Regions from separate parts of the Romboutsia sp. Marseille-P6047 genome, predicted to be linked through region 4. Evidence: riboswitches for the same ligand, from Rfam matches in the RefSeq annotation. Region 4 holds a riboswitch; each other region holds the start of a gene.
The links. A riboswitch is a leader RNA that binds a small molecule or an ion and turns the genes downstream of it on or off. The one in region 4 is predicted to bind cyclic di-GMP.
Positions count from the first base shown of each region.

Region 1 (8,218 bases), on a different contig from region 4:
ATTATTTCCAGTAATATACTTATAAAATGGTTCTGCCGCAGTCCAAGTAGGAGTTCTACTACTATCACTATACCAATACCATTGTTTAAGAACACTATTTCCAGAATGATCAAAAGGAATATCTCCAGCTTTTAAACACTGAGAAATAAAATTAGTGCAATCGCCTCCCCAATCTTCATAATCTTTATATTCTTTATTTCTTCCTAAAGCCCATTTTTTAGCATAAGCTGCTGCTGCCTCTCGATTATAAGGTTGTAGTACTTTCACTAATAACCCCCCTTAAAAAATAATCACTAAAATAGTACTTTGCATCTTCATACATTATTTTAAATTCTAAAATTTTTCTTATGTTGCTTCCCATTTCATATGATGATAAGCAAATTACTAATCCATCTTCTTCTAGATAAAATGCTTGATCTTCGTATATTTCTATGTTGTAAATCATGTTTATTAAGTCATAATTACTTATGCCTATTTCTTCATTGTTATCTAGCATCATAGCTAATTGAATTTTTACCATGTTTCCTATAAATGTTTTATAATCTATTAATTCATCAAAGATGTCTCTTAGTTTAATTTCTTTTTCTTCATTAAAATCATAGTTGTAAGAGTTTATATAATTTATGTTGTATAGTTCTATAAATTGACTAAATTCTATTGGTATACTTATTATATTATTTTTGTTAAATGATATTGTGTATTCTGTCATTAGGTTTACTACACTGTTTATATCTTCTTCTTTTAGAATTTGCTCTACTACATCTTTAAAACATAGCACATCTTCATAAATTTTTCGGTTTATATATTCTACGAAACCATTTTCATTATTTATTAATTTAATTACTGGATAGTTTAATAGGCATTTTACTTGGTCTTCACTTTTATCTAACAACCTATCTTCAATTATAAACATATGCATTCTCCTCTTTTTATTTATATAATAATTAATATGTCTATAAAAAATTTTTGTTAAGTAAAATATAAAAAAAAGACAATTTCTTTAAATTAAGAAATTGTCTTTTTCTACAAATTAATAAACTCTCTTTGCAGTTACAAATCTACTTGCATGATAACTAGAATTTATATTAGATATTTTAACAACATCACCTGGTTTTGTTGCATTTATCATATTTCCATCACCTATGTATATTCCAACGTGACTTATTCCACTTCCATTAGTGTTAAAGAATACTAAGTCTCCTGGCATAAGCTCACTCTTGCTTACAGTTGTACCATATGTAGCTTGAGACTTTGAAGATCTTGGTAAAGTTATACCTTGTTGCTTATACACATAGTAAGTAAGTCCTGAACAGTCAAATGAATTAGGACCTTCTGCTCCCCATCCATATGGCTTACCTAATTGTTGTCTTGCTAAAGCAACAGCTCTTTCTGCTGCACTGCTTATAGTTGTACTTGAATTATTAGAATTACTTTCATTGCTAACAGTTCCATCACTTACATTTAAGTATTGGCCTGATACCCATCCAGTACTACCATTTTTTAAATCAATTTGATACCATCCATTTAAACTTCCTACAATGTTGTATTGTTGTCCAAGTTTTACACTACCTATTCTTGAATAATTAGTTCCTGCTCCACTTCTTACATTTAATGATGAAGTATTTACAGTTCCATATTTATTACTTATAGATTCTTGTGTTCCACCTGTAGATGGAGTTGATGATTCTCCAGAAACTGATACATAGTCTCCATGAATCCAACCTGTACTACCGTTAGCTAAGTTAACCTTATGCCATCCATCTTGAGTATCATGAATATTAACTTGTGTTCCTTTAGATAATTTACCTATCTTTGAATAATGTGTTCCAATTCCACTTCTTACATTTAGTACTGATGTAGTTACAGTTCCTAATTTACTTGAACTTGATGTTCCCCCTGAAATAGTAATATATTCAGATGCTGACCATCCTACAGTTCCATTTGATAGCTTTATCTTATACCATCCATTGCTACTTTCAAGTATTGATACTGTATTGTTTTTATATATTTTTGCTATTATGCTGTTATTTGTTCCTGCTCCACTTCTTACGTTTAATACAGAAACATTAACAACACCACTATTGTTGCCTGCATTTGCTATAGTTATGTCTCCTACTAAAGTAGCCGCTGCTAAAACAGCACTTCCAGCTACTACTTTACATAAAGTATGGTTATTTAAACTCATTTGAAATATCTCCCTTATTAAAAGTATTCAGTATATATAGTATCATATTTATACCATATTTTCCATATTTTACTTTTAATATTAAGGTTTTATTGTCATAAATTGCTATATTATATGAAGTGATAGCATTGTAACTATTACTCCTGCCATCATATTTCCTATTAATACTCCTGCTAAAGCTTCTTTCATTCTCATTTTTAATATTGATGCTATTGCTGATGCTGTCCATGTCCCAGTTGTCGGAAGAGGTACACCTACAAATAGGATTATTCCTAATATTGAAGCTTTTTTCATCTTTTTCATACCAGATTCTATTTTATTATCTACTTTTTTTATTAGTCCTAAAAATATTTTCTTTGTTCTTAAGTAGTGCATTATATTTCTAAAACATAAAACCAGTGGTATTGATACTATAGTAGATCCAGCTACACTAGCTAAATATACACCTATAGGATTTAAATCCATTGCTATACCAAGTGGTATTGCTCCTCTTAATTCAGTTACTGGTATCATTGATAAAATCATTATATGTAAGTATCCCAAGTTAGTCCTCCTTCAAAAAATAAAGATATAACATTTTATCATAATTGTTATATCTTTGTATATTCATTATTAACCTTTTGCAGTTTCTCTGTATCCATCTGGATTTTTACTTTGCCATCTCCATGAATCTTGGCACATTTCATCTATACCATAATTAGCTTTCCATCCAAGTTCTTTTTCTGCTTTACTTGGATCTGCATAGCATACTGCTACATCTCCAGCTCTTCTATCAGTAATCGTATAAGGTATTTTTTTACCACTAGCTCTTGAAAATGCATTTACAAGTTGAAGTACACTATATCCATGACCCGTTCCTAAATTATAAGTTACAAGACCTGGGTTTTCTTCGAGTTTTTTTAATGCTTTAACATGTCCTCTTGCTAAGTCTAGTACATGTATATAATCTCTTATACCTGTTCCATCTAAAGTATCATAATCATCTCCAAATATATTTAATACAGGTAGCTTACCAACAGCAACCTTAGTTATATATGGCATTATATTATTTGGTATTCCATCTGGTTCTTCTCCAATTAGACCACTTTTATGAGCTCCAATAGGGTTAAAATATCTTAGAATAGCTACATCTAATGAGGAATATGCAAAACACATATCTCTAAGTATATCTTCTATAATTAGCTTACTTCTTCCATATGGGTTTGTTACTGATAACGGAAAATCTTCTACTATAGGACACTTTTTAGGTTGGCCATATACAGTTGCTGATGAACTAAACACAAATTTACATACACTATATTTTCTCATTAAATCGAATAAATACAGAGTACTTAAAATATTGTTATAGTAATAATCTAATGGTTTTTTTACAGATTCTCCAACAGCTTTTAATGCTGCAAAATGTATTATAGCATCTATTTCATTTTCTTTAAATACAATTTCTAAATCTTCTTTATTAGTTAAATCCACCTCATAAAATTTAAAATCCTTTTTAGATATTTCCCTAATTCTATCTAATACAATTGGACTACTATTACTAAAATTATCTACAACTACTACATTATAATTATAGTTTAATAGCTCTACTACAGTATGACTACCTATGTATCCAGCCCCACCTGTTACTAATATATTCATTTTCCCCAATTCCCCTTTTAATTTAATTACTTAAATTTATGTAAAAAAAACACCAGCTTATGCTAGTGTATGTCATTAAATTGAGCAAGTCTATAAGCGGAGTTCTGTATTTGATGATCATCTTTCTAGGCCTATTGTCACCAATAGGCTCAAGCGTCCTACCTACCGGAGGGTACGAGCAGCACCCTATTTACCCTAACTTGGACTTGCTCCGGGTGGGGTTTACACGGCTTGGCTAGTCACCTAGCCAACGGTGAGCTCTTACCTCACCTTTTCATCCTTACCAAACTAGTTGGCGGTTATTTTCTGTTGCACTTTCCTTAGGATCACTCCCACTAGACGTTATCTAGCACCCTTGCTCTATGGAGCTCCGACTTTCCTCACGTAGCTAATGCTACCCGCGATCATCTGGCTTACTTAATTTAATTGACTTTCACTATATTATCATATTTTTTTTATCGTGTCAAAAGTTAAATTTTTTATATTATTCCTTTTTCATGCACATAAAGCGCTGCATGAGTTCTATCTCTTAAGTTTAATTTTTCAAAAATATTGCTTGTATGCTTTTTAACTGTATGTTCTGTTATACATAGCTCATTAGCAATCTCATGATTAGTTTTACCTTTTGATATACATATTAAAATTTCTTTTTCTCTTTTTGTAAGCTCTTTTATTTCTTCTAAGTTATCTTTTCTCATATAATTTTCTACGAGGTCTGAATCAAAGTATTTTTTTCCTTTTGATAATAATCTTACTGCATATTTTATTCCTTCACCTTCTATATTTGCTAATATGTAGCTATCTACACCAATTTTCATACACTTTGCGAATAATCTTGTATCTTCATAAAAATCTAATACCATTATTTTTGAATTTCCATTTTCTTTTATATCTTTTATACAATCTATATACTGTTTAGTATTTCTATTTAAGTCAAATATAACTAAATCGTATGCATCTTTATTTATATCAGTACACATATATCCTTCATCTAATATATCTATACAACTTTCACTTGATAGTATCTCTGCTACTCCTTTTCTTATAACTAACGATTCTGAAATTATTATCCCCTTCATATATTACACCCTCCGTAAAGTCCCTTTTATTCACTATGTATTAATTATATGTCTTATTTTTTACATATTAAATCACTCAAATTTACCATATACTATAAATCTTTTGTTTAGTTATTGATTACACTTTTTTATAATTCATATACTTGTTACTATATATCCGTTATACTTTAGTATTATTTTTTATAATAAAAAAAGCTATACTAACAAAAACTAGTTTTTGTCAAATATAGCCGGTTGCATCACTAACTCCATATATCCGAGATGCCCAAATTACAGGATATATATCACCATTTCAAATATTAAAGTTTTTACTACTTATATGTTTATGTTATACATATTTAGTATAATTTTCAATAAATAATTGGTATAATATCTTACTTTCGTTTTTCAAAAAAATACTTTTTTATAAAAAATTCTTATTTTTTCTACAAAATAAATAATTATTCTATATCTACTTCCAATTTATTACAAGTTTAATTCGACAATTAAAAAGCAGACCTATTCAAATAAGCCTGCATAATTTTTAGTATTCTTTTATATATGTAATGTAATTAAATATAAAGTCATTTAGAGCTTTTTTATTGTACTCTTCTTCCCATTCAATTACCCATCCTTTTTCATTATTAATCATAGTATCATTTCTATGACCTTCAAGCGGAAACTCCAACTGATCAAAATCAGTATCTTTAATTTTAATAGCCTGAGTACCAACACTTATAATTTCCATTGGAGTCATATTTGTTTTAGTATATCTAAATAAAGTATTCGCTATATCTAATAGCTCATCGTTACTTACATTCGTTAACTTATTATAAAGTGCTTGTAATACTGTTCTTTGTCTATTATCTCTTTGATAAGCACTATCTATATATCTTATTCTACTATAAGCTAATGCTTGTTCTCCTGTAAGTGCTTGTGTTCCAGCTTCATTTATGCCATCTATTTGACTTACTTCAGCTTCACTTATATCTATTTGTACTCCACCTAACTCATTAATTATATTTATAAATGAATTAAAATTAACAGCAGCGTATTTATCTATACTTATATCAAAATTTTCCTTAATAGTTTGAATTAATAAACTAGGACCATCATATGCATATGCATGAGTTAATTTCTCTGTACTATGCCCTGGAATATTTACATATGTATCTCTTGCTAGTGATGTAAGTCTTATATCATTATTATTACTATCTATAGTAAGTATTATCATAGCATCTGATCTATTCCCTCTATCTATATTGTCTCCATCTACTCCTACTAAAAGTATATTTGTTATTCCTTCTTTAACTTCTGCAACTTCTATTTTACCAGCTTCTTCTTTGTCATATATAGAATTTAACTTAAAATATAATGTTCCAAATCCTATTGTTGGTATGGCTAATAGTAATATTAATAAGCCAATGACAATTTTCTTAAAATGTCTCATATTATACCCCCCTATTTTCTTGTAATACTCCCATAAATTACTATTTATCTACTTTTATTATATCATAAGTAAATTAAAAGTAGCCTAAATTCATAGACTACTTTCAATTTACTATTCTTTTTTATAAGCTGCTATAAACGGATCGTATCCTTTTGACTTCAATTCTGCTACCATAGCTTCTGCGTTTTCTTTATTAGTATAACTTCCTACAACTACCCTATAGTAAATTGTACCATTATCAGTATTATTATCATCTGTTTTATCATTTATATTTGAGTCAGATGGTACTTTATAGGTTATACCAAAATATTTACATAAACCTTTCATAGTTCCTTCTATCATTTCATCTTTATTATTATTCAATATTGCTAAATCTTCTTTATTTGTATAAAAAGCATATTCTACTAGTATAGATGGCATATTGGCTTTATATATTACTGTAAAATCTGCAGTTTTTAAACCTCTATCTTTCGCAGTACTATCAATTACCTTTATTGCATCTACTAAGTTTTCTTGAACGTATTTTGCTGCATTCTTTGAATTTGTACTTGCATTACTTGCTGTGTAGGTTTCTGTTCCTCTTGCGCTGTTAAAGTATGATAGATATGCATTTGCATGTATTGATAATAATAAAGCTTTTGGTTTGTTTTGATTTGCCCAGTATGTGTTTGCTAGAGTTGCTCTTTTTGTAAGTCCTATTTCATCTTTACCTTGTGGTGATGGATTTGTTAGGTATACGCTTATATTATGATCTTCGCATCTTTTTTTAAGTTTATATTGCATTTGATTATTAAAGTCCCACTCTTTGAATGTACCATCTGGTGATTGTTTTCCTGATACATATTCATTATGACCACTATCTATAATTATTAATTTATCCATTTTTTCACCTCCTACATATATTATAGAAGGATTTACTGACAAAGTTTCCTAGTTTATGTTAAAAATTTGCATAAAAAATTCGCTTCGCTCATGTCGCCAACGACTTTGTCCGTTGCTCAAAATGTTTTTTACGCTCAATAATAGTTATGTTGATACACCTATATCATAGAGTTTATCTACAGAATTTGATACAATATAATTTCCTTAAGCGTAAAAAAAGCCTAGCAATTTCCGAGTTAGCTAGGCTATACAAAAGTAACGACTAAGTATTAAGTACCTCTCAGCATTTATAATTATTTCCTCTTTATTTTAAGTTTATACATTGTATTTATATTATTTTATATTGTTTTAACAGTTCTACTCTTTGTTTTCCTATACTTATACTACCATATGCTGCTTTCCCTATATTTTGAGGTATCCCTTTTTCATTAACATAAGATATTACCCTTTGTGTCCATGCTATTGGAAGTAAGTACGGTTTCTTATTTAGGTATGTATACCTTCCTTTCAAATTCAATACACTTGGAAATAAGGCTGCTTTAAATGTAGATTTATGAGTTTTAATTTCTCTGTTATTAACTGCATCTAAGGTTATTAAACTACTTTGTTTTCTCTCCATAGAACTAGATCCAAATATCCCAGCATCTAATATGTCTTCAAGAAGTGCTCTTGAATCAACATTATTATAATCATACCAATCTGGATATTGTATTAACATTTTATCTAATCCCAAATATAATTCTCCTATATTAAGTAAATTAAAAACAAAGTAATCATACTTAATCTTTTTTAGGTTTTTCCATAGATAATCCCAGTCAATTTCTTTGCTATTGCACTCTATAAACTTTACAATGTCACAAACTTGCCTTATACCTACTCCTCCATGTAAAAAATGTTTGGTAGTATGATTTATTAAATACATTAAATTCATTGTTTCTGGAAATGTATATACTACTCTACCTTGTACATTAACATGTATGCTCTTATTAAAGCAATCTTTATAAA
Region 1 covers NZ_UWOT01000001.1:348,466-356,683, forward strand. The annotation lists gene EIH23_RS01690 (amidase domain-containing protein) at 1-267, opposite strand, end outside; gene EIH23_RS01695 (DUF3298 and DUF4163 domain-containing protein) at 245-913, opposite strand; gene EIH23_RS01700 (C40 family peptidase) at 1,031-2,185, opposite strand; gene EIH23_RS01705 (COG2426 family protein) at 2,291-2,728, opposite strand; gene galE (UDP-glucose 4-epimerase GalE) at 2,798-3,823, opposite strand; RNA gene rnpB (RNase P RNA component class A) at 3,901-4,243, opposite strand; gene EIH23_RS01720 (response regulator transcription factor) at 4,303-4,902, opposite strand; cyclic di-GMP riboswitch class II at 5,123-5,206, opposite strand; gene EIH23_RS01725 (LCP family protein) at 5,426-6,331, opposite strand; gene EIH23_RS01730 (N-acetylmuramoyl-L-alanine amidase) at 6,443-7,213, opposite strand; gene EIH23_RS01735 (nucleotidyltransferase domain-containing protein) at 7,542-8,218, opposite strand, start outside.
Region 1: linked by a shared signal. The riboswitch ahead of EIH23_RS01720 (response regulator transcription factor) and the one ahead of EIH23_RS05090 (pectinesterase family protein) in region 4 are both predicted to bind cyclic di-GMP.

Region 2 (8,218 bases), on a different contig from region 4:
CTTAACATCTTCGTGTTTTAAATCAGTTAAGTAAGTAAAATCACTTACTACTGTTACTGTAGTAGTGTCAGTTAAAGTAGCACCATCTTGAGTTATTTTATAAGTTACTTCATATTCACCTTTTCTAGACGTATCCACATTATGCTCTACCGTTATATTATTAAGTTTGTTACCTTCGTAATCAAAGGCTTCTACATAATCTAGAGCATTAAAATCTTTATTAAGTTCTATAACTATATCCTTTTGAACATCTAACTTAGGTTGATGTGATTTAACAGTTACACCTTCTGCAACATTTAAGTCATTACTAAAAGCAACAACTTCATAATTATGATTAGTTCCTATATTAGCTTCTTTATCTACATAAGTTTCTGTATTAGTAAATCCTATTAATTTTCCATCTCTATATATTTCATACCCTAAAAGACTTTTATTATTTTCTTTATCTAGCTCCATAGTTAAAGTTATATTTTCTTTATTTATTTTTGTATGTAATTTTAAGTCAAAGTCTTCATTAAATGTTTCACCATCTTTTAAGTATTTGTTATCATTCATATACCATATTTTTCCATCTGGCTTTGGATATTGCTTCATATGTTCTTCTGTTTCTTTAGTTACACTAAAACCATGTCTAGCGAAATGTTCAGTTAAATCCATTTGCATTACATTAGATGCAGCAACTGCCCAAGCTTGATGTTTATTATCCCAGTTGCCTCCACCTAATGAAGGATTCTCTCTAAACTCCTGTTGTAATCTAGGCCAGAATGTTTCATCATATAACTGTAATTGCCATAATGGAGCTATATGCTGTAAATTAGTATAATCATTTTCTGGATACCAAATATTCTCTGAATAATCTGCCTTGGTTACTTTAGGGAATATGTTATTTTTGTATTGATTTTGTTGTGTAAATCTACTTACCTTCCCTTCTAATACTTCAAAGTGTAACGGTAGCATATTGTTAGTAACTTCTACTACACTCATTTTTGCAGTATCCATGTTATGTCCTAATTCGTGCATTAATCCCCAACCAGTGTTATATCCTAAAACTGCTCCTTGTTCATTTTGGTTGTAACCTGTTATACCATTTCCTGCATTCATAAATCCACCGTTATCTAACCACTTTAACATAGATACATATCTATAATTATAGTCAGAGTTTACTTCATTAGAACCATCAAATCCCCAGAATTTCATTGATTCCGCTAATATTTCATCTACTTTATTTGCAGTATAACTAGGAAGTAAATTATTCTTTTTATACCAATCTAGGGCATATGTAGCTCTAGTATTTACTAAGTTCTTTTTACTAAATACTTCAAATACATCTGGCAATGTAGGATCTTCTTTTAACTTATCAGTATATTTTTCTAGTTCTTTCATTATAACTTCATCATCATCTTGTCCTAATACAAAAGCAGGATATTCGAAAGCACCTTCTATTTTTATCTTAGGATTCCTTATTTGTTGATCTTTTGTATAAGGATTAACAGTGTATAATACACCGGCTTTGGCTACATTTGGTCTTAACTCATTAGAATCAAGTTCCGGTATTGTTATAACATTCTTACCAGGAGATAAGTTTAAATTAACATTACCATTATGTTGAGAATCCATTTGCTTAAACACTAATCTTGGAGTAGGTGTTCCTGGTTCTGAATCTACATAAACAGTTATTTGTTGACCTGATTTAACAGCTAAACCTGTTGGTTGCCAGTCTTGGAAATTCCACATTTGTCTTTTTTGAGATTCTTTTATAGAGTCCCCTCTAGATTCTAATTCGTACACATATTCTTTAGCTTGTTCAGGATTTTTAACTATCTCTTTAGCTCTTTTTATATATTCCATCAATTCTTCTTTTAATGAATGTGTACTAACTTCTCTCTCTAAACTTTCTATTTCTTCTATTGTGTCATAGTCATCAACTAATTCATTCATTAAATCATTTATAAACATGTTATAAACTTTATCTGCTATGGAATCTTCTTTTAAGAAAATTAATTCATTTAAAGTAGCCCAGTTTTGATCTCCTTTAGTTACTTTTATTCTTAATCTTTGGAATTTAGTAGGCTCAAATTTTGCTTCAACTAAACCAGTAGTTTTATCTGATTTTGCAGTAGATACTAATTTAAAGTTATCTCCTTTAGTTGTAGTAGAAGCATAAATTTCAAATTCCTCTAAAAAACCTTTTCTGTCAGATTTTCTCGCACCATAAACTAATTTATCTATAGTTATTGGATTTATAAACTCTACAGTAACTTCATTTTTCCAATCTTCTTTATTAGACGTATTAGTTTCCCAATATGTATCTAAATCACCATCTATTGCATTATCTATTTTCATAGTAGACCATTGTCCACCGTTGTTAGATATTTTCTTTATGTTTTCTCTCTTTATAGCGTACTGTTCCATATACTCTTTGTTGTTATAATGGTTGAACTTTTTAGTTTTACTTACAGTTGCTTCAATTTCACCTTGTTCAACTAAGGCTTTAGCATTTTCTATATCTTCTCTAAAGTCTTCGTAGAATGGATGTACTTTAACTTCATCTTCTAATCTATTTAAAGCTTCTATATTAGCAAATTCTTCACTTACTTTGCTCATAGTTTCATCTATAAATAAGTTATCCATTTTATCTATAATTGGATCTTGTTTGTATAAACCGAACTCATAAGCTAGTGCAAAATTTTCATAAGCTTTAGTATATAAAAATTTAACTCTTCTAGCTTCTGTTGGATTAAACTTTATAGAAACTGAATCATTTGTTCTACTTGATCTACCACTTGTAACCTTCTCGAAAGTTTCACCTTCTAAAGTTTTAGATACATATATGTCAAATTCTTCTGCAAATCCTCTAGCTCTAGGTGAAGTGTAAATTATCTTATCTATAGTTTCTAGTTGGTCTAATGTCATTGTAACTTCATTAATGTGGTTTTCATTATTTGTTTTACTTGAATGCCAAGAAGTTTCAATATTACCATCTATTGCTCTTGCTATTACTTCATTAGAATAGTGACCTCCGTTAGTAGTTATATTTACTATACGACTATTATCTATTTTATAAGCTTTGTCATACTCTGCTAACTCTGGTGAACCAAAGGCTTTAAATTTTGATACTCTTGCATCTACATATGTAACCTTCTTATTTTCAAGTATTAATCTAGCATCATTTATACCTTCTTTATATAAATTATATAAAGGATGTTGTTCTAATTCCTTAGCAAAATTTCCTAGTTTATCTATAGAATTAAACTCACTACTAATTTCATTTTTCTTGTCATTTGTAAATAATGTAGAGTACTTTTCACTTAATTCATCTTTCTTGTATAATCTAATTTCTGAAGCAAAGGCTCTACCAGTGTTACATTGATTAAATACTAATTTAACCCTTTTAGCTTTAGTAGGAGCAAACTTAAATTCAACCATATCACTTGTTACCTTAGCTTCTCCAGTTGCTATTGTCTGGAATGTTTCTCCTTTAGATGTTTCTGAAACTTGTATTTCAAATTTTGTAGGGAACCCCTTATTATTTGAACTTCTTGCTTTATAAGCTAATCTATCTATAATTTGCGCTTCATCTAAAGTTAGTGTTATTTCATTTGTAAAATCCATGCTATTGCTTTTGTTAGTTTCCCAATGTGTATTAGGATCTCCATCAAACATATATTCATATTTAGTTCCTGGATATATTCCCCCATTAGCTTCTACTTTTGTTATTTTACTTGTTGGTATCATAAATTTTTCATTATAATCATCTTGATATTCTGTACCATATGCAGTTAATTTAGATACTTTAGCTAAAGTACTTTCTAATTTTTCACCTTCTAATATGGTTATAGCATTATATATATCTTCCTTGAAGTTTGTATAGAATGGATGATTTTTAGCTTCTTTCTCTAAAGATTTAAGAGATTCTAAATTAGTAAACTCTGGATTAACTTCATTCATATCGTCATTTGTAAAAATGTTTTCCATTTTATCTAAAATTTTATCTTCTTTATAAAACCAAAACTCAGAAGCACTTGCCCAACCATCATGAGCATCAGAGAATATAAATTTAACTTTCTTAGCTTCTACTGTATCAAATTTAAATTCAACCATGTCTCCGGTTACCCTATTACTTGCAACTTCACCTACTAACGTATATTCTGATTCATCAGAATCTGTAACTAATATTTGTGCAACCTTCGGATATCCCTTAGGTCTTGCTCCATCTTGTCTAGTAGCATAAGCTAATCGGTTTATTTTTTCAATGTTTTCAAATTCAAATTCTACCTCATTTTTAAAGTCAGCTTTATTTTCTCTTCCTGTTTCCCAGTGAGTTTCTAGTTTACCATCTATAGCATTAGTTATAATACTTTGATTGTACTTACCCCCATTGTTCGTTATAGATTTTATATTTACCTTGTAAGAATCATTATATCTAGCGAAGTTTTCATAATTCTTTATTTTGAAAGTCTCCACCGTCATATTTTTGTTTACTTCTTTTTCTATACTTGTTGCCTTGTTTCTTACAATCTCATCTGCAAAAACATTAATTGTAGGCGTAGTATTTGTAGCTATTATAGATATAGCTAATATTGATGCTAATTTCTTTTTCATTTCTCCCTCCTGATTAATCGCCCTCAGAAGTACATTAAATTTACATATTTTAAATTGTAATAAAAAAAGTTGCTCAAAAAGAGCAACTTAATACAGACTTATTATAATTTAATATTTTTCATGCAAACACATGCTGTAATATTAACTATTAAATCTTAAAACAAAAAGTATAATGTACTCTTTGGCAACTGGCTGACATAGTTTAAAAACCTTAGTCCCTATAGCTTTGCGTCCCTACGTTTCCATAAGTTTGCCTATTAAATTTAAAAAGAATTTTATCATATCAGACATTTTATGTCAATTCTTTCCTTTTTTATTTTTTATATCTATAAATATATGATTAGTTTAAGTTAAAATTTTTTAGGTATAAATATTATTATTCAATATTTGGAGGTATGACATGCAAAAATATTTTAAAATATCAACATTTTATTTAATATTAGGATTAGCTTTAGGAGTATTTTATAGAGAATATACAAAAATAAATAACTTCACCGGAATAACTACCCTAAGCACGACACATACTCATGTTTTAATGCTTGGATTTATATTCTTTATAATTGTATTGTTATTAGAAAAAAACTTTAATATATCAAGTATAAAAAGTTTTAAATCATGGCTTATAACATATAATATCGGTTTTATTTATTTTATTGCTACATTAGTATTTCGAGGTATATTACAAGTTAACAATAGTGATTTTGCTATGTTTAATCATATTTCAGGACTTGGTCATACTATTTTAGGTGTATCTTTATGTTGGTTTTCTGTAATAGTTAATAAGGCTCTTAAACATTAATGTATAAGCATTTAAAATTTAATATGAAAATAAAGTTATGCATCCTCATCTCAATTACTAGTAATTAAAATTATTTTTACAACTTACTAATTTAAATAATCACCATTTATTAGATAGATAATTGTTTACAAATAAAAAAAGACTGTACCGATACAGTCTTTTTTGGAGGTTTAAATTTATATGTCAAATCTTAAATGTCGTTTTATTAAGTCATTTCCTATTGAATTTAATCGAACTTTGTCATTTCTCGCTGAATACTTATACAATTTAACATATTAATTTCACATTGTATATATTAAAATCATATTTTTATATAAAAATATATTTTTACTTGTTTTATTCATCTTATTTATATTTTCTTCTGATTCATATCTTTTTTATTTTCACTCATATTTATCCACATTTCATTAGTTTCCTATGCAACCTTTCATAGATAATTTTAAAGTCTCAGTTGTAAGTATAACTTTTATATCAATAGTAGAAACTAATTACGATAATAACATCCACAATTAAATATGTAATTAAAATTAATAACTATATATCTCATATTCTGTTTTTTTAATTTCTTTTATATATATTTTTCTTTCTAATTCTAATAATTTTTTTATATTACTTCCTATATTTGACTTAACATCTTTATTTAAATATCTGTCTAAAAATAATATATTATTAATACCGTCATTTTCGCAAACATTTTCCATACAATTATAATTATTGAAATACTTTACATATAAATCTTCGCCTACAGCATTATCAATAGACCTTATAGTACCAAATTTTTGTAAATTATCTAAAGCCTTATATCTTATATAAGCAGTTTCAAAATCTATGCTTATTAAAGAATTTATAAAGTACTTATTAATCCTATTTAGTAAATCAATCTCAACAACTAAAAGGTTTAACTGGTTATTGGGACATAAGTTAAATTTATATATTTCTTTTTCTGAATCTAAGTTATAATTTTCTCTAATTCCTACTAATCTTAGAATCTTCTCACTATAAACACTTCCCATTCCTTTACACCCACAATTATTATCAAACCAATATTCATTAGAAGCCTCATCAAACAAAATCAAATTATAATAATTTTTATTATTATCTATTACATCATAATAGTCATGTTCTTCATTACTAAAAGCCTTAAAAGCTGTTATCTTTTTCATTTTACTTAATATAGTCTTTGCATACTCATAAGATTTGTAATATCCATTCTTTCCCGACTTATATATCAATATCCCCACCCCTAATTATATATTAGTTTCTATAATACTTATTATTATCCTCTAAAAAAAAAGAAGCTACTCTCTATTTTTAAGTAGCTCCTTTTAGTTAAGACTTTATATTTTAATAATTTTAAATTATTTAAATATCTCCACCGATCTATCTAATATTCCTGTAAAATATGCTATTACCATTCCGTAATTAGTTATAGGCACATTTCGTTCTTTGCATTTACTTATTTTATTTAGTACACTTTTTCTATTTACCATACATGCACCACAATGAATTACTAAATCATAATCTTCAATGTCTTCTTTAAAATCATATCCAATCGTATAATCAATATTTAAGTCTCCACCTACTATCTTTCTTAACATATTAGGTATCTTTACTCTACCTATATCTTCATGTGACACATTGTGTGTGCAACTTTCACAGATTAATATCTTATCATTTGGTTTTAAAGTATCAAGTTTCTTTGTTCCTTCTAAAAACTCATTAAAATCACCCTTTTGTCTAGCAAATAATATTGAAAAACTTGTAAGCTTTATATTTTTAGGTATTATACTATCAACTTCCTTAAATACTTGAGAATCAGTTATAACTAAATCTATATCTTTTAATTCACTTAATGCTTCTTCAAGTTCAGTATCTCTTACAATATAAGTCTTTATACCATGGTCTAAACAATCCCTTATAACTTGTACCTGTGGGAGAATTATCCTTCCCTTTGGTGCTTCACTATCGATTGGAACTACTAGAACTACCTTCGAACCATATTCTAATAAGTCACCAACAATAGTTTTTTCTTCTTCTCCATCTTGTAAGTGCTTTATTATTTTACTTTTTAGATTATCAATTCCACATTTATCCTTAGCTGAAACAAGAATATATTCATTAAAGTTTTTAACTAAGTTATCTATTTCTTCTTTGCTTATAGTATCTATTTTATTTATAACTATAGAATGATCTACATTGTATCTAGCTGCTTCTCTTTTCCAAGTTTTATAAGTATCTAGGTCAGGATTTGCTGCATCAAATATATATAAAGCAAAATCTAGTCTTTTTAAAAACTCATAACTTTTTTTAACTCTTATAGCTCCAAGTTCAGTTTTATCTTCAAGACCTGCTGTATCAATAAATAAAACAGGACCATATGGTATAAGTTCCATAGCCTTTTGTACAGGATCAGTAGTAGTTCCCTCTACACTGGATACAAGAGATATATCTTGTCCTAAAATATTATTCATAAGAGATGATTTTCCACTATTTGTATTTCCATATATTCCAATATGTTTTCTATTTGAATTTGGAGTAATATTCATACTTACCTCCTATAACTCCTATAAATAGAAGTCTCTTTCACCATTTTTCATTTTTTCTAAACTTACTTTAGTCAAATTCTTAATATCTTCTCTTTGTATATTTTCTACCTCAGTATCTATAAGTTTTTGAGCTTTATCATATAGTTCTTTATCTCCATAGTCTAAAGTAAACTCAAGAAGGGTCATGATTGCATTAGGCTCACAAACATATTTTATATTCCCTGATTTCGCAAGAGACATAAATCTATCTCCAGTCCTTCCTTTTCTATAA
Region 2 covers NZ_UWOT01000003.1:235,672-243,889, reverse strand. The annotation lists gene EIH23_RS04805 (NPCBM/NEW2 domain-containing protein) at 1-4,602, opposite strand, end outside; cyclic di-GMP riboswitch class I at 4,783-4,867, opposite strand; gene EIH23_RS04800 (DUF2871 domain-containing protein) at 5,003-5,401, shown strand; gene EIH23_RS04795 (hypothetical protein) at 5,929-6,633, opposite strand; gene hydF ([FeFe] hydrogenase H-cluster maturation GTPase HydF) at 6,760-7,947, opposite strand; gene hydG ([FeFe] hydrogenase H-cluster radical SAM maturase HydG) at 7,966-8,218, opposite strand, start outside.
Region 2: linked by a shared signal. The riboswitch ahead of EIH23_RS04805 (NPCBM/NEW2 domain-containing protein) and the one ahead of EIH23_RS05090 (pectinesterase family protein) in region 4 are both predicted to bind cyclic di-GMP.

Region 3 (8,218 bases), on a different contig from region 4:
GAAAAGTTGGAGAAGGAAACTTTAGAGATATAGCTCATCCAATAAATGCTGAAATGAGACAAGTTTTAGAAGAAGCAGTACTTAAAGCTTACCATGAAGCAGTTGCTCAATTAGAAGTAGCAGCAGAATAATAAACAAATAACTTAATGTATTATTAAAATAGTATGAAAGAGCCGAACAATTCGGTTCTTTTTTATTGGAAAAAACACTTAAATGCTATACTTTTAACATAAAAAGTGGTATATTAATTAGAGAAAAAGTGAAATTGTATACAAAACAAGAACATAAGATATAAAGATAGATAGATTAATTTTAATATAAAAGGAGCCGAGCTTATGAATTTTAAAGCTATAATTCTTGCTGCAGGAAAAGGGACTAGAATGAAGTCTAAATATCCTAAGGTAATACATAAAGTATGTGGAAAAGAAATGGTAAACCACGTTATAAATGTTTCTAAAAAATCAGGAGTAAATGACATAGTTGCTATCTTAGGTCACGAAAGTGAAGTTGTAAAAGAAAGATTACCAAAAGATACTATGATAGCAATGCAAACAGAGCAACTAGGTACTGGACATGCTGTTAAGATGGCTAAAGAATATATAAAAGATGAAGATACTATAGTAGTTTTATGTGGAGATACTCCACTAATAAAGGAAGATACATTAAATAGATTATTCTCATATCACTTAGAAAATGGATATCATGCAACAGTTTTAACAACTAAGGTAGACAATCCAACTGGGTATGGAAGAATAATAAGAGATAGCAATGAAGATTTATTAAAAATAGTAGAACAAAAAGATGCTAATGAAGATGAAAAAGCAGTTAATGAAATAAATTCAGGAATCTACTGCTTCAATGGAAAATCTTTAAGAGAAGCTTTAGATTTAATAGATAATAATAATGCTCAAGGCGAATACTACTTAACAGATACAATATATATAATGAGAGATAAAGGTCAAAAAGTAGGAGCTTACAATGGTTCTACAATAGAAGAACTTATGGGAGTAAACTCTAGAGTTGAATTATCAAAAGCAGAAGCAATAATGAGAAAAAGAATAAATGAAGCTCATATGGTTAATGGTGTAACTATAATAGATACTAACTCTACATACATAGAGTCTGATGTAGAAATAGGAAATGACACTATTATTTATCCAGGGGTAATGTTAAAAGGAAACACTAAAATAGGATGCAACTGTACAATAGAGATGAATTCATCTATAGAAAATTCAACAATTGGAGATAATACAGAAGTAAAAAACTCAACAATAGTTGATAGTATAGTTGGAGAAAATACAACAGTTGGACCATATGCTTATCTTAGACCAAAGAGTAATATAGGGAACCATGTAAAAATAGGTGATTTCGTAGAAGTGAAAAATGCTACTATAGAAGATCACTCAAAGGCTTCACATTTATCTTACATAGGAGATGCACATGTAGGTAAAAATGTAAATATAGGATGTGGAGTAGTATTTGTTAACTATGATGGGAAAAATAAATTTAAATCTGTAGTAAAAGATGGAGCATTTGTTGGTTCAAATTCAAACTTAGTAGCTCCAGTAACAGTTGAAGAAGATGGTTACATAGCTACAGGTTCAACAATAACTAATGATGTGCCAAATGGAGCTTTAGCAATTGCAAGAGAAAGACAAGTTGTTAAAGAAGGTTGGGTAGAAAAGAAAAGAGCTAGAGACAACAAATAAGTTTGATTATTATTTTTAGTTTAGTCTAAAAATTTTAAATATAAATACACAATATATATCAATAGTTTAAATTTTTCGGGAGGATAGGCAATGAATACTAGCGGAAGTGAAATTAAAATAATTTCAGGAAACTCGTCTAAAGAGTTAGCACAAAAGATAGCTGATTATATAGGAGTACCTGTATCAGACTGTCAAGTAGGAACATTCAGTGATGGAGAAATATCTGTAAACATGAATGAGACGGTGAGAGGATGCGATGTTTTCGTAGTTCAATCAACTAACAGTCCAGTTAATGACAACTTAATGGAATTATTAATAATGATAGATGCGCTTAGAAGAGCATCAGCAGGTAGAATAACAGCAGTAATCCCTTACTACGGATATGCAAGACAAGATAGAAAAGCGAAATCTAGAGATCCAATCACAGCTAAGTTAGTTGCGAACTTAATAACAGCTGCAGGTGCAGATAGAGTATTAACAATGGATTTACATGCAGCACAGATACAAGGATACTTTGATATACCACTAGATCACTTATTAGGTGGAAGCATATTAGCTAACTACTTTAATGAGAAGAAAATAGAAGATTTAGTAGTAGTTTCACCTGATTTAGGAAGTGTTACAAGATCTAGAAAATTTGCAACAACATTAGACGGAGATGTTCCATTAGCTATAATCGATAAGAGAAGACCAAAGGCTAATGTCTGTGAAGTTATGAATATAATAGGAGATATTAAAGGAAAGAATGTTATCCTGTTAGATGATATGATAGATACAGCTGGAACAATAACTAATGCAGCTAATGCTCTTAAAGAATTTGGAGCGAAAGATATATATGCTTGTTGTACTCACGGAGTATTATCAGGACCGGCTATAGAAAGAATAGAAAATTCTGCTATAAGTGAGTTAATAGTATTAGATACTATACAACTTCCTGAAGAAAAGAAAATAGATAAGATAAAAGAACTTACTGTAGCTCCTTTATTTGGAGATGCTATAAAGAAGATATTCTCTAACGAATCTATAAGTGTTTTATTTTAATTAAATTAAAAAAGGCTTGTATCCAAAGTTATTTTGGAGCGAGTCTTTTTTTATATAAATTATTATTTAGAATTTAGTAATATTTATACTAAAGTATAAATATGTATTGTTAAAAAGTGGAAAATGGTATATATTTTTTATAGAAAGAAGTTAATAAAAAGTAGAAATCAAAGAAGTATATCTTATATATGGGCACTTTAGGTATACTGAGATAGTAGTGCAACCGGCTATATTATAACAAATTTTGTTTTGATTATAATATGGCCTTTTTTATTACATAAATAGATAGACATAGGGAAAAAATGGTATAATGTATCATGCAAAAGAATAATTTTAATGGTACGAAAGTAGTATATAAATATAGTATTTTACAAAAGAGGTGAATATATGGTTAGTTACACTAAAAGGCGTTTAGGTGATATTTTAGTAGAAGCAGAAAAGATAACATCATATCAACTAGCTCAAGTTTTAAAAGCTCAAAAAACTATGGGTAAAAAATTAGGTGAGATTATAGTCGAGCTTAATATATTAGAAGAAAAAGATATTATTGATGCTATAGAGAAACAAACAGGTATAAAAAAAGTTAATTTGAATGAGATAGAATTTGATAAAAGGGTTATTAAGTTACTTTCTCAAGGATTATGTGAAAAATATACATTAATCCCTTTTGGGATTGAAGAAAATAAATTAAAAATTGCTTTTTCAGATCCACTTAATATATATGCAGTAGATGACATATCTATATCTACAGGATTTGAAGTTGAATCATATATAAGTGATAAAGCGAGTATAAGCAAATTTATTCAAGTTCACTATAGTTCAGAAAAAATGAACTTAGCAGCAGAAGAATTATCAAGAGAAAGTTTAGAATCACAATATATATCTATTAATGTAGAAGATTTAGATGATGTAAAAAGTGCTCCGGCTGTAAAAATGGTAGAGTACTTATTTGCCAATGCAGTTGAAATGAGAGCTTCAGATATACATATTGAACCTTTTGAAAATGAAATAAGAATAAGATATAGAATTGATGGTCAGTTACGTAATATAAATACACTTCCAAAAGAAAGTTTAGGTCCATTAGTTACTAGAATTAAAATATTATCAAATTTAAACATAACTGAAAAAAGAATACCTCAAGATGGTAGAGTAATAGCCAAAATATCTGGAAAAAAGGTTGATTTAAGAATATCTATACTTCCAGTTGTAAATGGAGAAAAAGTAGTTATAAGGGTATTAGATAGAAGTAATTTTAAGGTGGGAAAAGAATACCTAGGAATGGATGATGAAAATATTAAAAGATTAGAGAGAATTATATCAAGTCCGCATGGAATTGTATTAGTTACAGGTCCGACTGGAAGTGGTAAATCTACTACATTATACACTATTTTAAGTGAATTAAATTCATCAGAAGTAAATATTGTTACAATAGAGGACCCTGTAGAGTATACATTAAATGGAATAAATCAAGTAAATGTAAATAATAAAACAAACCTTACTTTTGCTAGTGGATTAAGAAGTATATTAAGACAAGATCCAGATATAGTTATGATAGGGGAAATAAGAGATGAGGAAACAGCTCAAGTTGCAACAAAAGCGGCCATAACAGGACATTTAGTTTTAAGCACATTGCATACTAATGATGCGCCATCTACAATAACTAGATTAATTGATATGAATATAGAACCATACTTAGTATCTACAGCTATTTCTGGGGTAATTGCTCAAAGACTTGTAAAAAAGATATGCCCGCATTGTAAATCACAATATAGTTCAACTACATATGAAAAAAGAATACTAGGTAAGAATGATGATGAGGAACTTTTACTATATAGAGGATTAGGTTGTGGAAATTGCAATTATACAGGATATCTAGGGAGAACTGGTATTTATGAAATTATGGAGATATCAAGAGAACATAGAGATTATATAAATATAAGTAGAGATCCAAATGGTCTTAAAGATATAGCAATTAAAAATGGCATGGAGACATTGGAAGAGAATTGTAAAAAACTAGTTCTTAATGGAATAACAACAGTTAATGAACTTGCTTCGATAACTATGATAAAAAATATATAAGAAAGGGATGATATAAAGTGCCTAAATTTGAATATAGAGCTATAAGCCCTTCAGGAGAAAAGATAACTGGTATACATGAATCAAAATCTAAATTTGAAGTAACGGATATGTTGCGTTCGAATGGGTATTACCCACTAAAAATAGAAGAAAAAATAGAAAGTAAAAATATAGAGATAAATATCTTTCAAAAAATAACTATAAAAGATATAGCTATATTTTGTAGACAGTTTTATACAATGTTAGATGCTGGATTAACAGTAAACTCTGCATTAGAAATATTAGCTCAACAAACTACAAATAAAAAACTTAAAGATATTATAAAAATCGTAGAAGATGATGTTAAGAGGGGGGAAACATTGTCATATGCAATGGGAAAACATTTAGATGCATTTCCAAATTTATTAATAAATATGATTGAAGTTGGCGAAGAAAGTGGAAATCTAGATACAATAATGCTTCGAATGTCAGACCAATATGAAAAAGATAATAAAATAAATAATAAAGTTAGGGTAGCTATGATATATCCAGCAATACTAGCTATAGTGGCAGCATTAGTAGTAGCTATATTAATGATATTTGTAATGCCTTCATTTATTGAAACATTTGAATCTATGGGTACAGAATTACCAGCAATAACAAAATTATTAATGTCTATAAGTGGATTTATAAGTAGTAATATAATATTTATTACATTAGCAATAGTTACACTTTCAGTATTATTTAAGATTTATGCTAAAACAGATCATGGTATGCATACTGTGAGTTACTTGAAGCTAAATATACCGATAATAGACAAATTAAATGAGAAAATAATAGTTTCTAGGTTTACAAGAACGATGTCCCTTTTAATGTCTAGTGGAATACCAATGATAAGAGCGTTAGAGCTAATAGCGGATATAGTTGGAAATAAAATTGCAGAAGAAGTTATATTAAAAATGAGAGAATCTGTAGTTAGAGGTGAAGGAATATATAAACCTATTAGTAACAGTAATATATTTCCTAAAATGATGGCTACGATGGTAAAAATAGGAGAAGAGTCAGGTACATTAGATGACATAATGTATAAAACAGCAGACTTTTATGATGATGAATTAGAAAGTCAAATACAAGCTACTTCAGCAATGATAGAGCCCTTACTTATAGTAGTAATGGGAATTGTAGTAGGATTTATAGTTGTATCTATTATGTTACCTATGACAAGCATGTACGATAGTATATAGTAATTAATAAGTAAAGAGGTGGAGATATTGGAAGCTAAGAAAATAAGTCTAAAAGAGCTTATGAGTATGGATATAAAAGATTTAACAAAAAAGAAAAGAAAAAAAGTTAAAAGTAAGCAACAAAAAGAAAAAGAAATAAAAAATGAGGTAGTTTCATTTGATATTGGAAGTGAGTACACAAAATTAGTAGTAGGCAAATATTATAAAGGAAAATTAATTATAAATAAGTGTCTAGAATTTGAGACACCAAAAAATTGTGTGAAAGATGGATTAATTATAAATGAAAAGATATTAACTGATAAAATTCAAATATTATTTAATGAAAATAAAATAAAATCAAAATATGCAAGTTTCACAACAAACTCAACAACTATTATAAATAGAGAAATCCTAATACCAAAAGTAGAAGAAGATGAAGTTGAGAGTGTAATAAAGTTTGAAATGGAGCAGTACCTTCCAATAAATTTAAATGACTATATTGTTCAGTATATAGAGCAAGATGAAATTAAACAAGATGATAATATAAAGATAAAAGTGTATGTTATAGCATATCCTGAAAAAATGGCTAGAGGGTATTATGATTTGTTAAAAAGTTTAAAGTTAAAGCCTGTATCTTTAGATGTAACATTTAACTCTTTAAGTAAATTAATTACTCGAACAGATTTAATCAATGAAGAATCCTACGACTCTTCTTTAACAAATGTATTCATTGATATAGGATCTAGCTTTACATCAATACATGTTTATAGAAATGGTGTACTAGATTTTACAAGGATAATTAGAAGTAACTATACAGATATATCGTATGATGAAATGATATTTATACAAAACTTATCAGATGAAATAGAAAGAATAATTAGATTCTATAATAATAAGCATATTGGAAATACAGTAGATAATGTTTATATTCTAGGTGGAGTTTCTAGCTTATATGATATTCACGGATATTTAAAAGAAAAAATTGAGGTTCCGATTAGAAAAATAAAAAATATAAAATTTAATGAATTTACTATAGATATTGACAATATAGATAATTATTTAAATGCAATTGGATCTTTGATTAGATAACAAGGGGGAATTATGGCAGATATAAACTTTTTTAAACATTATGAGAATCTAAAAAAAGATACATCAGATAAATATATTTACATTACAGCCGGGTTAGTAGGAGCATTAATAATAGGTAGTGCATCTATAAATATGGCAAAAATATATTTATATAACAAAGAAATAGAGTTATATAATGCTAAATTAGAGTCAGAAGAAATTAAAAGCAAAATAAAAATTTCAGAGGACGTTAATACAAAGTTAGATATATTGTATAAATATGAAAAACAAATAAATGAAGTAACTGAAGCTATAAGTTCAAGAGATATTGTAACTATAAATGTAATTGATAGTATTAGTTCAACTTTACCATCAGACGTATCATTTGAAAGTATGAATATTAATGATAATTTAATAAATATAGAAGCAATATCAAATACAAGAACATCTATAGGTGAAATTGAAAATAGATTGAAAAAGTTAGATATACTTCAGGATGTACATATAGGTACAATATCAGAAAATACATCATTAGAAGGTGTGTATGCATTTAATATAAAATGTACATTAAATGGAGGTAACTAATTATGAAAATAAGCAAAAGAGAAAAAATTATGTTAAGCTCCTTAGGCATTGTATTAGTAGGGGCAATTTACTATCAGTTTGTATACTCAAAGCAAACTCAAAAAGTAGAAGCTCTAGAGATTCAACGAAATGAAGTAGAAGATAAATATAATGAGGTTATAGATACTATTAGAAGTTTAGAACAAAAACAAGATAGAATAAACTCTATGTACTCAACTTTAGATGTAAAAGCATCTAAGTATTACTCTTATATAATTCAAGAAAATTTAATTCTTGATTTAAACAGTATGCTATTAGATAGTGAGCTTACTGGTGACTTAAGTTTTACAGAGCTAGAAGTTAAAAGTGTGGAATCTAGTACCTTTTCAAATATAATGAAACAAAATAGTAGCATCCATCAGTTAGTAGAAAGGTATGAAAATGCTGAGAATTCAACACAAGAAGTAATTAATTCAAATATAGATGAAGAAGTTAGTATAGATACTTCTACTGATGAAAACAATGTTCAAAATGAAAGTACGGAAAATCAAGAAGATA
Region 3 covers NZ_UWOT01000013.1:61,485-69,702, reverse strand. The annotation lists gene spoVG (septation regulator SpoVG) at 1-131, shown strand, start outside; gene glmU (bifunctional UDP-N-acetylglucosamine diphosphorylase/glucosamine-1-phosphate N-acetyltransferase GlmU) at 336-1,709, shown strand; gene EIH23_RS12570 (ribose-phosphate diphosphokinase) at 1,800-2,750, shown strand; cyclic di-GMP riboswitch class II at 2,904-2,988, shown strand; gene EIH23_RS12565 (GspE/PulE family protein) at 3,138-4,829, shown strand; gene EIH23_RS12560 (type II secretion system F family protein) at 4,847-6,049, shown strand; gene pilM (type IV pilus biogenesis protein PilM) at 6,077-7,117, shown strand; gene EIH23_RS12550 (PilN domain-containing protein) at 7,130-7,681, shown strand; gene EIH23_RS12545 (pilus assembly protein PilO) at 7,684-8,218, shown strand, end outside.
Region 3: linked by a shared signal. The riboswitch ahead of EIH23_RS12565 (GspE/PulE family protein) and the one ahead of EIH23_RS05090 (pectinesterase family protein) in region 4 are both predicted to bind cyclic di-GMP.

Region 4 (8,218 bases):
AGCCTTTGAAACTGGGAAACTTGAGTGCAGGAGAGGAGAGTAGAATTCCTAGTGTAGCGGTGAAATGCGTAGATATTAGGAGGAATACCAGTTGCGAAGGCGGCTCTCTGGACTGTAACTGACACTGAGGCACGAAAGCGTGGGGAGCAAACAGGATTAGATACCCTGGTAGTCCACGCCGTAAACGATGAGTACTAGCTGTCGGAGGTTACCCCCTTCGGTGGCGCAGCTAACGCATTAAGTACTCCGCCTGGGAAGTACGCTCGCAAGAGTGAAACTCAAAGGAATTGACGGGGACCCGCACAAGTAGCGGAGCATGTGGTTTAATTCGAAGCAACGCGAAGAACCTTACCTAAGCTTGACATCCTTTTGACCTCTCCCTAATCGGAGATTTCCCTTCGGGGACAGAAGTGACAGGTGGTGCATGGTTGTCGTCAGCTCGTGTCGTGAGATGTTGGGTTAAGTCCCGCAACGAGCGCAACCCTTGCCTTTAGTTGCCAGCATTAAGTTGGGCACTCTAGAGGGACTGCCAGGGATAACCTGGAGGAAGGTGGGGATGACGTCAAATCATCATGCCCCTTATGCTTAGGGCTACACACGTGCTACAATGGGTGGTACAGAGGGCAGCCAAGTCGTGAGGCGGAGCTAATCCCTTAAAGCCATTCTCAGTTCGGATTGTAGGCTGAAACTCGCCTACATGAAGCTGGAGTTACTAGTAATCGCAGATCAGAATGCTGCGGTGAATGCGTTCCCGGGTCTTGTACACACCGCCCGTCACACCATGGGAGTTGGGGGCGCCCGAAGCCGGTTAGCTAACCTTTTAGGAAGCGGCCGTCGAAGGTGAAACCAATAACTGGGGTGAAGTCGTAACAAGGTAGCCGTATCGGAAGGTGCGGCTGGATCACCTCCTTTCTAAGGAGAATTGCCTACTGTTTAATTTTGAAGGTTTGTTTTTACATACACCGCTTTGAGGTTGTGATATGGCATGTTATTGTCAAGTAAGCCGAAAGGCGTGGCTTACAAATGACAAGTAACATTGCTATTATCATAGCCTCTTCGCTAGTTTATTGTAAAAAGCGTGGGTGAATAGGAAAGATAAAACCTTATAGTACTTTGAAAACTGCATAACATTTAGTGATATGACATCATTTAATTATATATAGACAAGAAAAGTCTTTAAAATTACAAACTTTAATAACTGGTCAAGTTATTAAGGGTGCAGGGCGGATGCCTTGGCACTAGGAGCCGATGAAGGACGTGATAAGCTGCGATAAGCTTCGGGGAGTTGCACGTAAACTTTGATCCGAAGATTTCCGAATGAGGAAACTCACTTAGAGTAATGTCTAAGTATCGTTAAGTGAATACATAGCTTAGCGAAGGGAACCCGGGGAACTGAAACATCTAAGTACCTGGAGGAAGAGAAAGAAAAATCGATTCCGTAAGTAGCGGCGAGCGAACGCGGAACAGGCCAAACCAATAAAGCTTGCTTTGTTGGGGTTGCGGACACGTCATAAACGAAGAGGTATCGTAAGTGAAGAGAGTTGGAAAGCTCCGCTATAAAGGGTAATAGCCCCGTAGCTGAAACGAGAAGACTTTAGATGTGATCCAGAGTACCACGGGACACGTGAAACCCTGTGGGAAGCAGGAGGGACCATCCTCCAAGCCTAAATACTACCTAGTGACCGATAGCGCATAGTACCGTGAGGGAAAGGTGAAAAGAACCCCGGGAGGGGAGTGAAATAGAACCTGAAACCCTGTACTTACAAGCTGTGGGAGCACATTACTTGTGTGACCGCGTACTTTTTGTAGAACGGGCCAACGAGTTACGTTAAGTAGCAAGGTTAAGCACTTAAGGTGTGGAGCCGTAGCGAAAGCGAGTCTTAAATGGGCGATTTAAGTTACTTGGCGTAGACCCGAAACCGGGCGACCTATCCATGAGCAGGTTGAAGCGAAAGTAAAATTTCGTGGAGGACCGAACCCACGAGCGTTGAAAAGCTCGGGGATGACTTGTGGATAGCGGTGAAATTCCAATCGAGCCCGGAGATAGCTGGTTCTCCCCGAAATAGCTTTAGGGCTAGCCTCAAGGTTGAGAGAAGCGGAGGTAGAGCACTGAATGTCCTAGGGGGTATTGCACTTACCGAAGACTATCAAACTCCGAATGCCGTATTCTTATACTTGGGAGTCAGACTGTGGGTGATAAGATTCATAGTCAAAAGGGCAACAGCCCAGATCGTCAGCTAAGGTCCCTAAATGTACGTTAAGTGGTAAAGGATGTGGGATTGCACAGACAACCAGGATGTTGGCTTAGAAGCAGCCACTCATTTAAAGAGTGCGTAATAGCTCACTGGTCGAGTGATCCTGCGCCGAAAATTTCCGGGGCTAAAACGTACTACCGAAGCTACGGCATCATTATGATGGGTAGGGGAGCTTCGTATGCAGGTTGAAGCATGACCGTAAGGACATGTGGACAGTATACGAGTGAGAATGTTGGCATGAGTAGCGAGATGTGGGTGAGAATCCCACAGGCCGTAAACCCAAGGTTTCCAGGGGAAGGTTCGTCCGCCCTGGGTTAGTCAGGACCTAAGCCGAGGCCGAAAGGCGTAGGTGATGGACAACAGGTTGATATTCCTGTACCACCAATAACCGTTTGAGAAATGGGATGACACAGAAGGATAAGCTAACCGTACTGTTGGTTATGTACGGGCAAGCATTGAGGCAGTTCCTACAGGCAAATCCGTAGGAATAATGCTAGGATGTGATGCGGAGCGAAATTTAGTAGCGAAGTAGCTGATTTCACACTGTCGAGAAAAGTCTCTATCGAGGTTAAAGGTGCCTGTACCGCAAACCGACACAGGTGGGTGAGGAGAGTATCCTAAGGCCAGCCAGAGAACTGTTGTTAAGGAACTCGGCAAAATGACCCCGTAACTTCGGGAGAAGGGGTGCCTGTCTATGACAGGCCGCAGAGAATAGGCCCAAGCGACTGTTTACCAAAAACACAGGTTTCTGCTAAGTCGCAAGACGATGTATAGGAGCTGACGCCTGCCCGGTGCTGGAAGGTTAAGGGGATCTGTTAGAGCAATCGAAGCAGTGAACTTAAGCCCCAGTAAACGGCGGCCGTAACTATAACGGTCCTAAGGTAGCGAAATTCCTTGTCGGGTAAGTTCCGACCCGCACGAAAGGCGTAACGATTTGGGCACTGTCTCAACAACAGACTGGGTGAAATTGTAATACCGGTGAAGATGCCGGTTACCTGCGACAGGACGGAAAGACCCCATGGAGCTTTACTGTAGCTTGACATTGGGTCTTGGTACTACATGTACAGGATAGGTGGGAGACTATGAAGCGTGAACGCCAGTTTGCGTGGAGTCATCCTTGGGATACCACCCTTGTAGTACTGGGACTCTAACCATAGGCCATGAATCTGGTCTTGGGACACTGTCAGGTGGGCAGTTTGACTGGGGCGGTCGCCTCCCAAAAAGTAACGGAGGCGCTCAAAGGTTCTCTCAGTACGGTCGGAAATCGTACGTAGAGTGTAAAGGCACAAGAGAGCTTGATTGCAAGACATACAGGTCGAGCAAGGACGAAAGTCGGACTTAGTGATCCGGTGGTTCCGCATGGAAGGGCCATCGCTCAACGGATAAAAGCTACCCTGGGGATAACAGGCTTATCTCCCCCAAGAGTCCACATCGACGGGGAGGTTTGGCACCTCGATGTCGGCTCATCACATCCTGGGGCTGTAGTAGGTCCCAAGGGTTGGGCTGTTCGCCCATTAAAGTGGTACGCGAGCTGGGTTCAGAACGTCGTGAGACAGTTCGGTCCCTATCCGTCGCAGGCGTAGGAAATTTGAGGAGACCTGTCCTTAGTACGAGAGGACCGGGATGGACGCACCTCTGGTGTACCAGTTGTTCTGCCAAGGGCATAGCTGGGTAGCTAAGTGCGGAATGGATAAGCGCTGAAAGCATCTAAGCGCGAAGCCGACTTCAAGATAAGATTTCCCACCGTAAGGGTAAGACCCCAGGAAGACTACCTGGTTGATAGGTCGAAGGTGTAAGTGCAGTAATGTATTTAGCTTATCGATACTAATAGGTCGAGGACTTGACCAAAATAAATTTAAATGATAAATATTGTAAATGATATGTAGTTTTGAAAGTATTATCATACTTTAATCCTAAAATGTTATATTTGCTGGTGTGGCTCAACGGTAGAGCAGCTGACTTGTAATCAGCAGGTTGTAGGTTCGATTCCTATCACCAGCTCCATTTAAGACTAAGATATTCTTAGTCTTTTTTTGTGTTCAAAAACGAATTTACAGAATATGTAAAAATAAATCGAATGAAAATAGTAGATTTTATCATATTAATTTGATATTATAACAAAAGACAATGATTTTGTCTGAAAAAAATAGAGACAAAGAAGTACGATTTATATATGGGCACTTGAATCGTATGGAGTTACTAGTGCAACCGGCTATGTTTAATTATAAGTCATTTAGAAATGAAACTAATTGATTTATAAACAGATATAGTCTTTTTTATTGCAAAAAGACTAATATCCTTTATTTAAACAAAAAATTATAGAAGCTAAGAAGTATGATTTGTAAATGGGCACTTAAATCATATGGAGCTAGTAGTGCAACCGGCTATATTTTAACTTAACTTAGTTTAGATATTTTAATCTAACTAAATAAGTTAAACTATAGCCTTTTTTTGAAGGGAGAATAGTATGAAAAACAATCTAAAAAGGAAAGTATTATCTATAGTTCTTACAATAGCCATGGTAATAGGGTACATGGTTCCAAATTTAGGTATAGTTAATGCAGAAACAAACGTATTACCAGAAGGATTTACAAGTGTAGCTATAGGTAACAATTACGGTAATGGAAGTGCAATTTTTGACAACACTAGTAAGACATTAGAAATTCAAGGCTCAGGTAACCTAATAGGAAAAGATAAGGGATCAGTTGATAGCTATCAATTTGTAAGTTACCAAGTTAATGGTGATGCTACAATTATAGCTAAATTAGAAAACTTTAATACGAGTAATGCTCCATATGGTCAAGCAGGAGTATTTATGCGTGAAAATAATACTAGCGACAATGCAGATTATTTTGGTGTATATGTAGAACCAAGTAAAGATCAATATAGATATGCTTATAGAGATAACTCTACAGGTGGAACTGGTGCAGCAGCTATATCAGGATTAACAAAAGAATCTAAAAATAAATATATAAAAATTGAAAAGAATAAAACTTCTTTTAAATATTATATAGCTAATGACAAAGATTTTAATGACATAATAGCATCTGGTGGACAAAGTATAAACTCATCATCTACTACATGGAACTTAGGATTTGTAGTAAGTAATGGAGGAAGTACAACATCAGCAGTTGCAAGTTTTAATGATATAACAATAAAAAATGAAAGTGGAATTATTTACACTTCAACAGATATACAAACTCCAGAAGTACCTGAAGTACCAGAAATACCAGAAACACCTGAACTTCCTAACTATGGTGTGGGAACATTACCAGATGGATTTAATAATTCATCAATAGGGAATGACAGTGAAAATGTATATGCTAATTTTGATAAAGATACAAAATCATTCACAGTAAATGGATCAGGTACATATATAGGAAAAGATGTATCATCAACTGATAACTATCAGTTTATAAATTACAAAGTAGAAGGTAACGCTACTATAGTAGCTAGATTAGTAGACTTTGATATGAGTAATGCAAAATATGGTCAAGCAGGTGTATTTGTACGTAATAATAATTCTACTAATGATGCAGACTACTTTGGCGTATATGTAGAACCAAGTAAAAATCAATATAGATATGCTTATAGAGATAATGCATCAGCAAAATCAGGTGCAGCTCAAATAGGTGAATTAAATGCAGATTCTAAAAATCAATATATAAAAATAGAAAGAAATAAAACTCAATTTAAAGCTTATATATCTAAAGACCCAACATTCCCAACCGATAAAACAATAGTAAAAACTCAAACTGTTGTAAATGAAAGTAACACTTGGTATGTAGGATTTGTAGTAAGTAACGGAGGAAGTGAAACTCCAGCAGTTGCTACTTTTGACAATGTAAGAATAGAAAATGAAGATAAACTTTACTATGATTCAACAATAGAAAAAATGCCAGTTGATACAGTAGAAAATGTAAAAGCTGAGGCTAAAGATTTTAAAGTAACTTTAAGCTGGGATGAAGTAAAAGATGCTACTTCATATGTAATAAAAAGATCAACAGAAAAAAATGGAGAATATAAAGAAATAGCAGAAGTTGATTCTTCTAAAACAACATATGAAGATTTAGAAGTAGTAAACTTCCAAACATATTACTATAAGATAATGGCAAAAAATGAAAATGGAAATGCATACGACTCAAAAGAAGTAGTAGCAGTACCAAACAATAGTAATCCAGACAATATACAATATGAAGATAATGCCGCTAATTTCAACATGATAGAAGAACCAAATGATACAGTATCAAATCCTGTAATAACATTAAAAGGTTCAGTTGATAAAGATGGAAAGATAACAATAAAGCAAAATGATAAAATAAAAGTAAATGCTATAGAAAAATCAAAAGATGAAGTATTTACTAAAAACTTAACATTAGACTTAGGAAGAAACATAATAGAAATTTACCATACAACAGAAGATGGAAAAACAACAGTAAAAACTTATAACATAGTATATTTAAACAATGGTAACTATGATATAATCGTTGATTCAACATACAATGGTGTTGAAGGAAGAGAAGTTGATGGAATAAAAACATATAGCACAATAACAGAAGCAGTAAACTCTGTACCAACTAAAAATACAGAACGTGTAAACATATTTGTAAAAAATGGCGTATATAAAGAAAAAACAATAGTACAATCACCATATATAAGTATAATAGGCGAAGATAGCCAAAAGACTATATGGACTTACGATGCTTCAAATGGAACAATAAATCCTGAAACAGGAGAAAAATATGGAACAAGTAAAAGTGCTAGTGTAACTATAAAATCAAAAGCTGTTGGATTTATAGCTGAAAACATTACAATAGAAAATGCTTACGAAGAAAAGCAAATAGTAGAAGGTGATCAAGCAGTAGCATTAAATAACCAAGCTGATCAAAGTATATTTATAAACTGTAGATTTATAGGAAATCAAGATACACTATTAGCAGATGCAAGTAGTTCTTCGCCAGCAAGACAATATTACTATAAATGTTATATAGAAGGTGATGTTGACTTTATATTTGGACGTGCACAAGCAGTATTTAATGACTGTGATATAGCATCAGTAAATAGAAACTTATCTCCAAAGAATGGATATATAACAGCAGCAGATACATGGGATAAAGATGCTTATGGATATGTAATAATGAATTCAAGATTAATTGGACTTGATGATATAGCTGATAACTCAGTATCTTTAGGAAGACCATGGAGACCAAGTAGTGCTACTGATACAGTAACTCCAGCAGTTGCATATATAAACTGCTACATGGGAAGTCATATAGCAACTAATGGTTGGGATGATATGGGTGCAAACTCTTTAGCATCAACAGCAAGATTCTTTGAATATGGAAGTTATGGACCAGGAGCTAAATTAAGTGATACTAGACCATTAATACAAAATAGTGAAATAGCAAATTACTCATTAGAAAATGTATTTTCAACTTCATCAGCATCAGTAAACGGAAATGATGCCTACAATGATGATTGGAATCCAACTGAAAAGTCAGATTCTACAAATATAAACTCTGCATACGATAACATAGTAAATGTTTCATTAGTAGAATTAAATATATCAGAATTACCTATGAATATAGGAGATACAGCAAAACTTATAGCAACAGTAGGGCCAGAGGATGCTACTGATAAAACAGTTATATTTGAATCAAGCAATGAAAATGTAGCTATAGTAGATAACAATGGAAATGTAAAAGCTGTAGGTATAGGAACAGCAGTAATAACAGCAAGAAGTGGTAGTGAAGAAGCTACATGTACAGTAACTGTTAAACTTCCATTAGTACAAATGAATAATGTACCAGAAATAAATGCAGAAGATGTAAATATAAAGTTAGGAGATACTTTTGATCCTAAAGATTATGTAAAAGCAAATGATAAAGAAGACGGAGATTTAACAGAAAAGATTGAAGTTATAGAAAATACAGTAGATACAAAAACAGCTGGAGAATATAAAG
Region 4 covers NZ_UWOT01000004.1:19,123-27,340, reverse strand. The annotation lists rRNA gene EIH23_RS05105 (16S ribosomal RNA) at 1-912, shown strand, start outside; rRNA gene EIH23_RS05100 (23S ribosomal RNA) at 1,201-4,103, shown strand; tRNA gene EIH23_RS05095 (tRNA-Thr) at 4,185-4,259, shown strand; cyclic di-GMP riboswitch class II at 4,395-4,478, shown strand; cyclic di-GMP riboswitch class II at 4,567-4,650, shown strand; gene EIH23_RS05090 (pectinesterase family protein) at 4,723-8,218, shown strand, end outside.